DNA from 3 places in the Micromonospora sp. NPDC049044 genome. Region 2 is predicted to be linked to each of the others. Evidence: predicted binding sites of a transcription regulator. Region 2 holds the regulator's gene; each other region holds the start of a gene.
The links. Region 2 encodes HrcA, which represses chaperone genes, less so after heat shock. Its sites were predicted from a motif close to GGTTNGCACNCTCNNNNNGAGNGTGCNAACC; they were not measured.

Region 1 (3,219 bases), on a different contig from region 2:
CTTCTCCAGCAGCGGCAGCAGCTCCTCGATCGCCGAGATCTTCTGGGTGGTGACCAGGATGTACGCGTCCTCAAGGACGGACTCCTGGCTCTCCAGGTCGGTGACGAAGTTCGGCGAGATGAAGCCCTTGTCGAACTGGAGACCCTCGGTCACGTCCAGCTCGGTGGTGAGCATGGAGCCTTCCTCGACGGTGATGACACCGTCGCGGCCGACCCGCTCCATCGCCTCGGCGATCAGGTCGCCGATGGTGGCGTCCTGCGCGGAGATCGTCGCCACGTTCGCGATCGACTCCTTGCTGGTGACCTCGGCGGCACGGCCGAGCAGCGCCTCGGAGACCTTGGTGGCCGCCGCGTCGATGCCCCGCTTGAGGCCGGCCGGGTTGGTCCCGGCGGTCACGTTGCGCAGGCCCTCGCGGACCATCGCCTGGGCGAGCACTGTCGCGGTGGTGGTGCCGTCGCCGGCGACGTCGTTGGTCTTGGTCGCCACCTCCTTGACCAGCTGCGCGCCAAGGTTCTCGTACGGGTTGGTGAGCTCGATCTCCTTGGCGATGGTCACACCATCGTTGGTGATCGTCGGCGCACCGAATTTCTTGTCCAGGACGACGTTGCGCCCGCGCGGGCCGAGGGTGACCTTGACCGCGTCAGCGAGGGCGTTGACACCGTGCTCCAGCAGGTGCCGGGCGTCGTCCGAGAAGCTCAGGATCTTCGCCATAAATGTCCCTTCGAAGCGCCATTGCCCCGGCCCGGCGAGCCGGACCGGGGCAGTGACACTGATCGGTTGCTTACTTCTCGATGACCGCGAGGACGTCGCGGGCGGAGAGCACCAGGTACTCCTCGCCGGCGTACTTGACCTCGGTGCCGCCGTACTTCGAGTAAAGGACGGTGTCGCCGACCTGCACGTCAACCGGAACCCGGTTGCCGTTGTCGTCGACGCGCCCCGGGCCCACAGCGAGGACGGTGCCCTCCTGCGGCTTCTCCTTGGCGGTGTCGGGGATCACGATGCCCGACGCCGTGGTGGTCTCAGCCTCGTTCGCCTGGACCACGATGCGGTCCTCGAGCGGCTTGATCGCAACCTTGGTCGCGGTAGTCACGGGCATACCCTCCTGGGGTACTGGTTTCGTTGCTGGCCGGCGGGGCCGACCAGCGTCAATCTGCCTCATGCCACCGGGCGGGGCCGTCGTCGCGGGTGCCGGTCCGCCTGGCGTGCGCACCCGGGTCGCGAGACCCGGAAGCTGGCACCCTCAGGGTGAGAGTGCTAATCGCAGGTTATTCCGTGGCTAGCACTCCGTCAAGGAGAGTGCCAACGCGCCGCTGTCCGTGTCGCCACAGTTCCGCCAGTCGTTACCGCAACACGCCGGTAGCGCCTCGTCCCGGCGTGGCCGTCTCCCTACCGTCGGTTGCCATCACCGGAAGCTGCGGAAAGGGAGCCGAGTGTCCCGGATACCCACCCTGACGTTCCTGCTCGAACAGCTACGCCGCGCACGCCAGGCGCGCGGGCTCAGCCAGGATGAGCTGGGCAAACTGGTCAACTACTCATCGTCGTACGTGAGTGCGGTCGAGACCGGCCAGAACCCGGTCAAGCCGGATTACGTCGCCCGCGTCGACTCGACCCTGGACACCGGTGGTCTCTTCGTCGGCATGCTGGAGCTGATCCGCTTCCACGCCGCGCCCGACTGGTTCCGCCCCTGGGAGGACAACGAGCGGGAGGCCGCGGCGCTGCGCTGGTACGACCCGGCCGTGATTCCCGGCCTGTTGCAAACCGAGGGGTACGCGCGGGCGATGCTCGGAGTGCTCGGCGAGCTGACCGCCGAGCAGGTCGAGACGCGGGTGGTGACCCGGCTCGCCCGGCAGGCCGTGCTGACCGCCGACCCTCGTCCGCACCTCGTCGCGGTGCTGGAGGAGCACACGCTGCGCCGGCAGCTCGGCGACCGGAAGATCATGCGCGAGCAGCTACAGCACCTCCTGGCGGTGAGCACCGAGCCGAACGTGCAGGTCCGGGTCGTGCCGGCCGACGCTCCCTGGCACATCGGGCTCCACGGCCCGTTCATCCTGGCCCGGCTCGGCAACGGGGCCGAGCTGGCCCACCTGGACAACCAGCTCCGGGGGCAGACAGTGGACGGCCCGAACGACGTTGCCGCCCTGGAGCGCCGCTGGGAGACTGTGACCGGTGAAGCGCTGCCATGCCGGCAGTCCGCCCGGCTGATCGAGGAAGTGGTGCAGACATGGACCTGACCCACGCCACCTGGCGCAAGTCCTCCCGCAGCAACGCAAACGGCGGCGCGTGCGTCGAGGTCGCCGACAACCTGCCCGGCATGGTCGCCGTGCGCGACAGCAAGGACCCGGCCGGGCCGGCACTCACCTTCACCCCGGCGAGCTGGCGAGCCTTCATCACCGCCACCCCGACCGGCTGACACCACACCCGACACCGGCCGCACCCCCGCCAGATGCAGCCGGCCGACACCAACATCCCCGCCCGACGCGGCCGGCCGACACCAACACCCCGCCCGACGCAGCCGGCGACACCAACATCCCCGCCGACACCCGCCCCGGTGCCCGCAGGCGTTCACCGCGGCAGAGCCGGCCGCCCGGAGCCGGCCGACTGGCACCACCGTCCCGGCGGCCGAGCCGGGCCGGGACAATGGCCGGGTGGATCTCGATCAGCTGGCGGCGCTGCGTACCCCCGAGGGGTCGGCGGCGCTCACCGCGGCGGCCGAGCTGGCCGGCGGTGATCCGCTGACCGCGGCGTCGGCGCTGCGCGCGGCCGGGGTGCCGCCGACGCTGGCCGCGGCGGCGCTCACCCAGGCCGAGCTGCGGCACCGGGCGGTCGGCAAGTTCGGTCCGGCCGCCGCTGCCATGTTCCTCACCCGCCCCGGGCTGGAGCAGGCCACCCGCCGGGTGGTCGCCGACCATCGGGCCGCCCGGCTGTACGCGGCAGGTGTGCGCACCCTTGGCGATCTGGGCTGCGGCCTCGGCGCGGACGCGCTGGCCGCCGCCCGCGCCGGCATCCGGGTGTACGGGGTGGAAGCCGACCCGGTGACCGCCGCGATGGCCGCCGCCAACGCGGAGGCGGCCGGACTGGCCGAGCTGTTCACAGTCGAGTGCGGGGATGCCACAGCGTTCGACGTCTCCCGCGTCGACGGGGTGTTCTGCGACCCGGCCCGCCGCGCCAGCGGCACCGGGCGACGGATCTTCGACCCGCGCGCCTACTCGCCACCGTGGG
Region 2 (3,219 bases):
CAGCAGCTCCTCACCGACGCGCAGCCGCTGCACGGTGGCCGCGTGGTGCCCCTCCGGACCCGCCAGGGTCAACGCGTCACCGGTGGGCAGCGCCTCGACCAGGAACAGCGGCGCGGACACCTCAGGCGTGCCCGTTGAACGCGTCGCGCATCCGGGAGAAGAAGCCGCCCTGCTTGGACAACTCGGCGACCTCCTCACCGCGGGTCTTGGCGAAGTCGCGCAGCATCTTCTCCTGGTCCGGGTCGAGCTTGGTCGGCGTCCGCACGTCCAGGTGCACGTAGAGGTCGCCCCGGCCGGTGCCGCGCAGGTGCGGCACGCCCCGGGCGCGTAGTCGCAGTGTGCTGGCCGGTTGGGTGCCGGCCTTGACGTCGACGGTCTCCTCGCTGTCCAGGGTCTTGATGGTCAGCCGGGTGCCCAGCGCCGCCGCGGTCATCGGCACGGTGACCCGGCAGTGCAGGTCGTCACCCTTGCGGGAGTAGACGTCGTGCGGCCGCTCGTGGATCTCCACGTAGAGGTCACCGGCGGTGCCGCCACCCGGGCCGACCTCGCCCTGCTGGGCCAGCCGGATCCGCATGCCGTCCTCGACGCCGGCTGGGATCTTGACGGTCAGCGAGCGGCGGGTGCGCACCCGGCCGTCGCCGGCGCAGGTGGGGCAGGGGTGCGGGATGGTGGTGCCGTAGCCCTGGCACACGGTGCACGGCCGGGCGGAGACCACCTGGCCGAGGAAGGTGCGCTGCACCGACTGCACCTCGCCCCGACCGGCGCACGCCTCGCAGGTCGCCAGGTGGGTGCCGGCGGCCGTGCCGGCGCCGGAGCAGGTGGTGCAGAGCACCGCGGTGTCGACGGTGATCGGGGCTTCGACGCCGAAAGCCGTCTCGTGCAGGTCGAGTTCGAGACGCAGGATCGCGTCGGCACCGGGCCGGGTCCGCGGTCGAGGGCCGCGGGCGTTGCCGCCCGCACCGCCGAAGAACGCGTCCATGATGTCCTGGAAACCGACGAACGGGCCGGCGCCGCCGGGGCCACCGGGGCCGCCGGCACCACCGCCGCCCGGGGCGAGCGGGTCGCCACCCAGGTCGACGATCTGCCGCTTCCGGTCGTCCGAGAGGACCTCGTACGCGGCGTTGATGTCCTTGAACTTCTCCTGAGCCTCCGGGTCCGGATTGACGTCCGGGTGGAACTGGCGTGCCAGCTTGCGGTAGGCGCGCTTGATCTCGTCATCGGAGGCTTCCCGGCTCACACCGAGGATGCCGTAGTAGTCCCTGGCCACTGCGTTCCGTGTCCTCATGTTCGTCTCGCGTTGCGCCGATCCGGCGGCGATCAGCCGGCCGTCGGCCCTGACTGGTCAGTTCTGGGCCAGCAACTCGCCCACGTAGCGTGCCACGGCGCGCACCGTGGCGATGGTGCCGGGGTAGTCCATCCGGGTCGGCCCCAGCACCCCCAGGCCACCGACGATCGTGGCGCCCGGGCCGTACCCGGTGCTGACCACTGAGGCGGCCCGCAGGTTGTCGAACTCGTTCTCGTCGCCGATCAGCACCCGGGTCGTGCTCGGCTCGGTCTCGCCGATGAGCTTGAGGAGCACTACCTCCTCTTCCAGCGCCTCCAGGATCGGACGCAGCGAACCCTGGAAGTCGAGCAGGCCGCCGCGGGTGAGGTTCGCGGTGCCGGCCAGCGCGATGCGTTCCTCGTGCCGCTCGACGAGCGTCTCCAGGAGCACCGTGGAGAGCGTGGTCATCGCCGGACGCAGCTCGGCCGGCACCTCCTCGACGAGCGCCTGCACCAACGGCGGCGTGTCGGACAGCCGCGCGCCGGCGAGCTTTTCGTTTGCCAGCCGGCGCAGGTCGATGACGTCGTCGGCCGGCACCGGCGCGGGCAGCTCCACAAGCCGTTGCTCGACCCGCCCGGTGTCCGCGATCATGACGAGCATCAGCCGGGTGGTGGAGATCGGCACCAACTCCAGGTGCCGAACCGAGGAGCGGGCCAGGCTCGGGTACTGCACGACGGCCACCTGCCGGGTCAACTGGGCGAGCAGTCGCACCGTGCGGTGCACCACGTCGTCGAGGTCGACAGCGCCGACCAGGAAGCGCTCGATGGCCCGCCGTTCCGCCGGGCTGAGCGGCTTGACCCGGGACAACCTGTCGACGAAGAGTCGGTAGCCACGGTCGGTGGGCACCCGGCCGGCACTTGTGTGCGGCTGCCGGATGTAGCCCTCCTCCTCCAGCACTGCCATGTCGTTGCGGACCGTGGCCGGGGAGACCCCGAGCTGGTGCCGCTCGACAAGCGCCTTGCTGCCGACCGGCTCCTGGGTGGAGACGTAGTCTTCGACGATCGCGCGGAGCACTGCGAGTTTCCGGTCGTCGAGACCCATCCTCCGCACCTCCTGTCGCACGTCGGCCGCCGGTGCCGTGGCCCCGGTCGGGCCGTCCTGGCACTCGACTGTAACGAGTGCCAGTCTACGTCGGTGTACCCGCCGGCGCGATGATCAACGAACGTCCACTGGTGCGGCGTTGCCACGGGCACCTACCGTGACACGCATGACTGAACCTCCTCGCCCTCCCGGCGCGGGTGACCCTGGCAACTACCCGCCGGAGCCGACCTCTCCCAGCTCGTACCCGTCGGCCGAGCCACCCACCGCACCACTGTCCGGGGCGCCTGGCCCGGGCGGCTATCCCCCGGCCGGTGGCTATCCGCCGCCTGCCGGTGACCAACCGCCGTCGGGTGGCTACCCACCGGCAGGTGGCTACCCACCGCCCGGGGGCTACCCGCCCGGTGGCTACCCGGGTGGCGGATATCCGACCGGCGGCGCCTACGGCGGCCCCGGCGGCGGTTTCGCCAGCAACGAGGACAAGACCTGGGCGCTCGTCGCGCACTTCGGCGGTGCCGCCGGGATGATCCTCAGCGCCGGGGTGCTGGGCTGGATCGGCCCGCTTGTGGCGTTGCTGGCGCGGGGCAACCAGTCCCCCACGACGCGCTCGCACGCTACGGCGGCGCTCAACTTCCAGCTCCTCTGGTCGATCGTCGGCCTGGTCGGCTGGGTGCTGTCCTGCATCCTGATCGGCTTCCTCGGGGTCGGAGCGGCCGTCATCCTCGGCACCGTGTTCGGCATCGTCGCCGGCATCAAGGCCAACGAGGGCCAGCTCTACCGCTACCCGATGTCGGTCAACTTCATCAAGTGACCCGGCCGGCCGCTCCCCCGGCCGGTCGGTGCCCCGCTGCCCCGCT
Region 3 (3,219 bases), on a different contig from region 2:
CGGCGGGGCTGCGGCATCGGCGGACAACCGGGAAGATCGTGGCCGTTCCAGCCGATGCTGAGGAGCGTTCATGACCGACCAGCCGCCCCCGCCCACCCCACCCTCTGGGCCGGGGGAGCCGGGCTCGTCCGATCCGACCGTCCCGTTCGGCGGTTCCGGCTCGGCCGGGGAGCCACCGGCCCCGTCGCAGCCGGGCGTACCACCGACTGGCCCGCCGCCCGGCTGGGACCCGGCGCCGCAGGGTTGGACGTTCCCGCCCACCGGCGGCTACCCGCCCGGGGCGGGTCCCTACGCCGCCCAGCAGTGGTACCCGGCGGCGCCGGTCGGCTGGTATCCGCCGGGTTACGGGCTCGACCCGAACGATCCCCTTGTCACTCCGCCCGGCGCCGGCCTGGCGGGCTGGTTCAGCAGGTGTGCGGGAGCGCTGCGCCGGGGTTGGCGGCAGTTGGTGCCCATCATGCTGCTCACCCAGGTGCTACCGGCGGCCGTGCTCTCGGTGATCTCCCTGGGCCTCGAACCGCCGGCCGATTGGGCCGTCCCGTCCGGGTCGGCGTCGGCTCCCGCACTGCCTGACAATTTCGCAGTCGATCTGGCGGGCCTTCTCGGGGCGCTGATCGGCGGCAGTCTGCTTGTCGGGCTGGTGCAGGCGGTCGGGTGGGCCGCGGGCAGTTGGGTGATCACGCAGCAGGCGTCCGGTCAGCCGGGCAGCCTGGACTCCGCACTGCGCTACGGCCTGCGTCGGGCCCTCGGGCTGTGGGGGTGGACCCTGCTGATCAGCGTGCTCGTCGGCATCGGGTTCTGCTGCTGCGTGCTGCCGGGCATCTACCTGACGTTCGCGCTGAGCATGGCGGGCCCGGTCTATCTCTTCGAACGCCAGGACCCGATCGGCAGGTCGTTCCGGATGTTCCACGACCGGCTCGGCCTCATGTTGGGTCGGGTGGCCCTGGTGGGCCTGGCGATCATCATCGTCAACGTGATCTCCGGCGGCCTGGAGGGGGTGGGCACCGCGGCGTTCGGCGACGAACCCTTCGCGTCGCCCGGCTCCGCGATCGGGGTGGTGGCGGTGATCGCGGTCACCGCCACGCTGGCCCTGCCGGCCCACCTGGCCCAGCTGCTCGGTCTGCTTGTGACGTACGTCGAGCAGCGCGCCCATGAGGCGCCGGTGAACAGCGCCGGACTGGCCGCCGAACTCGGCTGAGCGGCCCCATCGTGCTTGCACTCGGCAGGGGAGAGTGCTAAACAAGTCATTGGCACTCGCATACCGTGAGTGCCAATGGTCGGGACGGTGGGGCCAGGTTGCACCGGCGTGGAGACGCCGGGGCGGCACATGGCCGGTCGTCGCGGGCTATCCGGCCCGGCCGAAGGACGTCGTCGTCGCCAGGTGGCGACGTCCCAAGGTGCGTACACCAGGCGGCCCATTCGAGGCACACATCTCGGGTGGCCCGTGAGTGTCCAGGAGGACAACGCCGTATGGCCAAGATGATCGCGTTCGACGAAGAGGCGCGCCGCGGCCTCGAGCGGGGCATGAACCAGCTCGCCGACGCCGTAAAGGTGACCCTCGGCCCCAAGGGCCGCAACGTCGTGCTCGAGAAGAAGTGGGGTGCCCCCACCATCACCAACGATGGTGTGAGCATCGCCAAGGAGATCGAGCTCGAGGACCCGTACGAGAAGATCGGCGCTGAGCTGGTCAAGGAGGTCGCCAAGAAGACCGACGACGTTGCCGGTGACGGCACGACGACGGCGACCGTCCTGGCCCAGGCCCTGGTTCGCGAGGGCCTGCGCAACGTGGCCGCCGGCGCCAACCCGATGGCCCTGAAGCGGGGCATCGAGGCCGCTGTCGCGAGCGTCTCGGAGGAGCTGTCCAAGCTCGCCAAGGACGTCGAGACCAAGGAGCAGATCGCCTCCACCGCCTCCATCTCCGCTGGCGACAGCACCGTCGGCGAGATCATCGCCGAGGCGATGGACAAGGTCGGCAAGGAAGGCGTCATCACCGTCGAGGAGAGCAACACCTTCGGGCTGGAGCTGGAGCTCACCGAGGGTATGCGCTTCGACAAGGGCTACATCTCGGCCTACTTCATGACCGACCCGGAGCGTATGGAGGCCGTCTTCGACGACCCGTACATCCTGATCGCCAACAGCAAGATCTCGTCGGTGAAGGACCTGCTCCCGATCCTGGAGAAGGTCATGCAGTCGGGCAAGCCGCTGCTGATCATCGCCGAGGACCTGGAGGGCGAGGCTCTCGCCACCCTGGTGGTCAACAAGGTCCGTGGCACCTTCAAGTCGGTCGCCGTCAAGGCGCCGGGCTTCGGTGACCGCCGCAAGGCCATGCTGACCGACATCGCCATCCTCGCCGGTGGCCAGGTCATCAGCGAGGAGGTCGGCCTCAAGCTCGACGCCGCCAGCCTCGACATGCTGGGCCGCGCCCGCAAGGTCGTGGTGACCAAGGACGAGACCACCATCGTCGACGGTGCCGGTGACGCCGAGCAGATCCAGGGCCGGGTCAACCAGATCCGGGCCGAGATCGACAAGAGCGACTCCGACTACGACCGGGAGAAGCTGCAGGAGCGGTTGGCCAAGCTGGCCGGCGGCGTTGCGGTCATCAAGGTCGGCGCGGCCACCGAGGTCGAGCTCAAGGAGCGCAAGCACCGCATCGAGGACGCCGTTCGCAACGCGAAGGCCGCCGTCGAGGAGGGCATCGTCCCGGGTGGTGGCGTCGCGCTGGTCCAGGCCGGCAAGACCGCCTTCGACAAGCTCGACCTGGTCGGCGACGAGGCGACCGGTGCGAACATCGTCAAGGTCGCGCTGGACGCCCCGCTGCGGCAGATCGCCGTCAACGCCGGCCTCGAGGGCGGCGTCGTGGTGGAGAAGGTCCGTAACCTCGAAGCGGGTCACGGCCTCAACGCCGCCAACGGCGAGTACGTCGACCTGCTGGCTGCGGGCATCATCGACCCGGCCAAGGTGACGCGCTCGGCGCTGCAGAACGCCGCGTCCATCGCGGCGCTGTTCCTCACCACCGAGGCCGTCGTCGCGGACAAGCCGGAGAAGACCCCGGCTGCCCCGGCTGGCCCGGGTGGCGGGGACATGGACTTCTGAGTCCAGTTCCGACACCGAACGGGGCGGGCCGCTGACGCGGTCCGCCCCGTTCGTCGTCAGGTGGGCAGTGGTCGCTGGTTGCGCCGCTTCTGCGCCCGGCTGTACGGCGGAAGCAGTTGGATCGGC

Region 1: the regulator HrcA is predicted to act here: its motif matches at 1,230-1,260, upstream of groES (co-chaperone GroES).
Region 3: the regulator HrcA is predicted to act here: its motif matches at 1,246-1,276, upstream of groL (chaperonin GroEL).

What each region holds. Positions count from the first base shown of each region.
Region 1 is NZ_JBEZFA010000003.1:36,723-39,941, reverse strand. Features, by position in the region: gene groL (chaperonin GroEL) at 1-711, opposite strand, end outside; gene groES (co-chaperone GroES) at 782-1,096, opposite strand; gene AB0B85_RS03020 (helix-turn-helix transcriptional regulator) at 1,431-2,231, shown strand; gene AB0B85_RS03015 (DUF397 domain-containing protein) at 2,222-2,410, shown strand; gene AB0B85_RS03010 (methyltransferase domain-containing protein) at 2,646-3,219, shown strand, end outside.
Region 2 is NZ_JBEZFA010000030.1:21,891-25,109, reverse strand. Features, by position in the region: gene AB0B85_RS23260 (16S rRNA (uracil(1498)-N(3))-methyltransferase) at 1-120, opposite strand, end outside; gene dnaJ (molecular chaperone DnaJ) at 122-1,267, opposite strand; gene hrcA (heat-inducible transcriptional repressor HrcA) at 1,343-2,365, opposite strand; gene AB0B85_RS23245 (DUF4870 domain-containing protein) at 2,532-3,173, shown strand.
Region 3 is NZ_JBEZFA010000020.1:104,870-108,088, forward strand. Features, by position in the region: gene AB0B85_RS18555 (hypothetical protein) at 71-1,198, shown strand; gene groL (chaperonin GroEL) at 1,471-3,093, shown strand; gene AB0B85_RS18565 (hypothetical protein) at 3,150-3,219, opposite strand, start outside.